One region of the Janthinobacterium sp. PAMC25594 genome, then DNA from elsewhere that is predicted to be linked to it. Evidence: predicted binding sites of a transcription regulator. Region 1 holds the regulator's gene; the other holds the start of a gene.

Region 1 (2,197 bases):
CGACCGCGGTTCGATGGGACGCGAAGTGGAAGACGGCATGATCGAAAACGTCTACCGCCTGCAGATCATGAACACGTCCGAGCAAACCCAGCATTTCAAAATCAGCGCTTCCGGCTTGCCGGGCCTGACCTTGCTGACGCGCGAAGAGGTGACCTTGCAGCCGACGGAAACGCTGGGCTGGCCGATCCGCCTGCGCGTGCCGCACGGCGTGGGAGAAAAGGGGTCGAACAAGATTGCGATCGAATTGCACTCGCTGGACGACCCATCGCTGCATGTGCGTGAAAGCGCGGTCTTCATCGTGCCGCGGTGATGTTGATTCGGGGTCGGACCCTCTGGGTCCGACCCCGGTATTTCGCCGTAGGGGTATCATCAATCATGCGTTAGGGTCACTTGATTTTCAACCCGGAAGCAAAAGCTGGGGTCAGACCCACAGGGTCCGCCCCCAAGGAGAACAAAATGTCCGACAGTCTGAAACTGCAACCTCCCGTTGCACCGTGGTACAAGCATCGCTGGCCTTGGCTGCTGATGATCGGTCCCGGCCTGTCCGTGGTCGTCGGCAGCTGCATGGCGTATATCGCGTTTACGCAGCCCGATGCGCTGGTGGTAGGTGATTATTACAAGCAGGGCAAGGCGATCAACCAGGACTTGCGGCGCGACACGATCGCCAGCGACCTGGCGATGGATACCAGCCTGTCCTATGATGTGGCGTCAGCGCGCCTCAGTGGTTCCGTGCACAGCTTCGGCAAGGCTTATCAGGGTCCGTTGCAGCTGCATCTGGCGCATGCGACCCTGCCGGAAAAGGATATCAAGCTGCTGGTGCAGCCCGATGCGGCCGGCAATTTTTCCGTAGCGCTGCCGATGCTCGAACGCAGCCGCTGGCAAGTACTGGTGGAAAACGACAAACGCGAGTGGCGCCTGTCCGGCATCTGGACCTGGCCGCTGCAGCGCAGCATCGCGCTGCACGCCGATGAAGAGCTGTAAGCCTTATTTGCAGACGTCGGTACCGGCCGTAATGGCCTTCAGTTTGGCCGGCTGCAAGATCTCGATCTCGCGGTTGGAGACGCGCAGCCAGCCTTCCTTCTTGAATTTCGACAATAAACGGCTGACGCTCTCGATGGTCAGCCCCAGGTAATTGCCGATTTCCTCGCGCGACATGCGCAGCTGAAATTTGCTGGCCGAATAGCCGCGCGCTTCATAGCGCGAGGCCAGGTTGACGATAAAGGCGGCAAAACGCTGGGTCGCCTGCATATTGCCCAGCAACAGCATGACGCTTTGTTCGCGCGTGATTTCCTGGCTCATCATGCGATGGAAATGGCGCAGCAGGGTCGGCATATTGCCCAGCAATTGTTCCAGGCTGGAAAAAGGAATTTCACACACTTCGCTGTCTTCCAGCGCCACCGCATTACAGTGGTGGCGGTCGGCGCTGATGGCATCCATGCCCAGCAGTTCGCCAGCCATCTGGAAACCCGTCACCTGCTCTTCGCCGCCCGGATTGATCTGGTACGTCTTGAAGTGCCCCAGGCGGATCGCGTACAGGTTCTGGAACGAGTCGCCGATGCGGAACAGCGAGGCACCGCGCACGATCTTGCGGCGGCGGCCGATGATCTGGTCCAGCCTGTCCATGTCGCCCACATCGAGGCCCATTGGCAGGCACAATTGATGCATGCTGCAGGTCGAGCATCGCGCACGCAACGCTTCCACGGTCACTGTGGGCATGGTGGGAGTGAGTAGCGCTTCAGTCATGTCGGTACCTTTTAGAAAATGCAACAACAAGTTTACTGCATACAGGGTTGCCGTGTGCCAATTTCACCGCATTTCCGCTGAATAAACGACGTTCTGACTTTGATTATATGGCAACATCGTCAAAAGCCCATGCGGGGAGGGCAATTTGCGCGGTGGCGCTTGCCAAGCTGGGGCATTGATAGGAAAATTCCTGACAGCATTATCTGCCGCCTGTGCCGCCCGGTACTGAAAAGGAAATCATGAAGCCACTCGGCATCAAAGTAAAAGTCGCGCTGGCCACCAGCCTGACCTCGATCGCCATGATCGCGCTGGTCACCATGATCCAGCTGCAGCACATGCGCGCCGACTTCACCCGAGTACTGCTGAGCCAGCAATCTGCCCTGATCACCCGTACCGCTGCCGAACTCGACGACAAGCTGGGCATGCTGCTGCAGATCGTCACGCTGACGGCCAG
Region 2 (2,197 bases), 2.1 Mb from region 1:
GCTGCCATTGAGCTCCCTGATCACGGTGCCGACCATGCCGATCGGCCTGTACGGCGGCAAGCAAAAAACCCTGGCGGAAGTCAAAAACGGCGCCACCATCACCATGCCGAACGACCCGACCAACCAGGCGCGCGCGCTGGTGATGCTGGCCAAGATGGGCTGGATCAAGCTGAAACCGAACGTCGATCCGCTGCGCGCTTCCGAGCGCGACGTGCTGGACAACCCGAAGAAGCTCAAACTGGTGCCGCTGGAAGCGGCGCAGCTGCCACGTTCGCTGGCGGACGCCGACTACGCCTTTGTGAACGGTAACTTCGCCCTGGCCGCCGGCATGAAGCTGACGTCGGCCCTTAGCGTGGAAAAGATCTCGGACAGCTACATCAACCTGGTCGCCATCCGCACGGCCGACAAGGCCAAGCCATGGGTCAAGGACCTGGAAGCGGCCTACCGCTCGCGCGCCTTCCTCGACGCGACGAACAAATACCTGGCCGGCTACGAAAAGACGGACTACCAGCTGGCGCTGGAAAAGACGCTGAAAAAATAAACGGCGTGCACCAAACGTAAAAAGGACGGCGAAGCCGTCCTTTTTTATTGTCCGCGCCGCACGGGCGCTGTCATGCCATGCTTAGAAACGGTAGCCCACGCCGACGCCGATCAGGACAGGATCGATCTTGACTTCGCTGGCCTTGGCCGAACCGACGAAGACGTCGCTGCGGATCTGTACTTTTTTGATGTCGAAGTTCAGCGACCAGTTTTTGTCCAGCTTGTAGTCGACGCCAGCTTGCAGCGCGAAGCCCCAGCTGTCATGCTCCAGGCGGCCAGCGCCATTCAGCAGTTTCACGCTCGAAATATTCGTATAGTTCACGCCTGCACCCACGTATGGGCTGAACTGTTTTTCCGGCATGAAGTGGTATTGCAGCGACAAGGTCGGCGGCAAATGCTTGAACGTGCCGATATTTTGGCCACCCAGGGTGACGTCATGCTTTTGCGGATACGTCAGGATCAGCTCGGCAGCGATATTGGGGGTAAAGAAATACGAAATATCGATTTCAGGAATCGTCTTGCTGCTGACGTGGATCGTGTCCGATGCGCCAGCGCCGAAGAGCGGCGTGGATTTATTGGCCGGATCGATATGCACGGCACGCGCACGCACCAGCCATGGGCTTTCCTGCGCCATTGCATTGCCGGCGAATGCGCCGATGGCGGCCAAAACGATTGCTGCTGCAGTTGCGGACTTCTTCATTCTAGTTCCCTCTTTTTGTCGTTAAGTAACGCTGCGAAGTCTAAGAGTGCAGTGCAACAAAAACTTTGATCCACATCAAATAGTGCTAGATGGCATCACTAGAGGGATTTTTTTCTTTGCCCAGGTCAAGAAAATGCGGCATCGCAAAATTAAACCCCCTCGGCAAACAGGCTGGCGAGCCAGTCGGCAAACACGCGCACGCGCGGCGACAATTGCCGCTGATGGGGATACAGCACGGACACGGGCAGCGGGTCGGGACGCCAGTCCCGCAGCACCTCCACCAGCTCGCCGGTGGCCAGCGCCCGCTCCAGGTGATAGCGCGGCGCCTGGATCAGGCCCAGGCCCGCGCGGCAGCAGGCGTGATACGCGTCGGCATTGTTGACGGACACCGTACCCGGCAAGGCCACGCTGTGGCGCTGTCCCGCCACCTTGAAATCGAAGGGCCAGACCTTGCCCGTCTGGGCGGAAAAGAAATTCACGGCGCGGTGGCCATCGAGCTGCGCCAGGTTCTGCGGCGTGCCGTGCGCGGCCAGGTAGGCGGGGCTGGCGCACGTCAGCTGTTCCAGCAACGCCAGCCGGCGCGCCACCATCGACGAGTCGCTCAGCTCACCCACGCGCAGCACGCAGTCGACGCCTTCGCGCACCAGGTCGACGAGGCGGTCGCCCATGCCGATTTCCAGTTCGATCAAGGGATAGCGGGCGCAGAACCGGTCCAGCACGGGCAGGACGAAATGCATGGCCAGGGTCGCGTGCAGGTCGATGCGCAGCTTGCCGGCCGGCTGCTGCATCGCCGAGGAAAACACGGCTTCCGTTTCTTCCAGGTCCGCCAACAGGCGCACGCAGCGCTGGTAATACGCCTCGCCATCGGGCGTGGGCGTCACTTGCCGCGTGGTCCGCTGCAGCAGCCGCACGCGCAGCCGCGCTTCAAGCTGCTTGATCGCATGCGTGACCGTCGCC

What was found. Region 1 encodes FNR, which switches genes on or off when oxygen is low (the NO sensors DNR and NnrR bind a similar motif). Its sites were predicted from a motif close to TTGATNNNNATCAA; they were not measured.
Region 2: the regulator FNR is predicted to act here: its motif matches at 1,306-1,319, upstream of KY494_RS27525 (OmpW family protein).

The regions. Positions count from the first base shown of each region.
Region 1 is NZ_CP080377.1:3,997,360-3,999,556, reverse strand. It holds gene ccoG (cytochrome c oxidase accessory protein CcoG) at 1-310, shown strand, start outside; gene KY494_RS17985 (FixH family protein) at 457-981, shown strand; gene fnr (fumarate/nitrate reduction transcriptional regulator Fnr) at 985-1,743, opposite strand; gene KY494_RS17975 (response regulator) at 1,983-2,197, shown strand, end outside.
Region 2 is NZ_CP080377.1:6,134,467-6,136,663, reverse strand. It holds gene KY494_RS27530 (MetQ/NlpA family ABC transporter substrate-binding protein) at 1-541, shown strand, start outside; gene KY494_RS27525 (OmpW family protein) at 623-1,240, opposite strand; gene KY494_RS27520 (LysR family transcriptional regulator) at 1,390-2,197, opposite strand, start outside.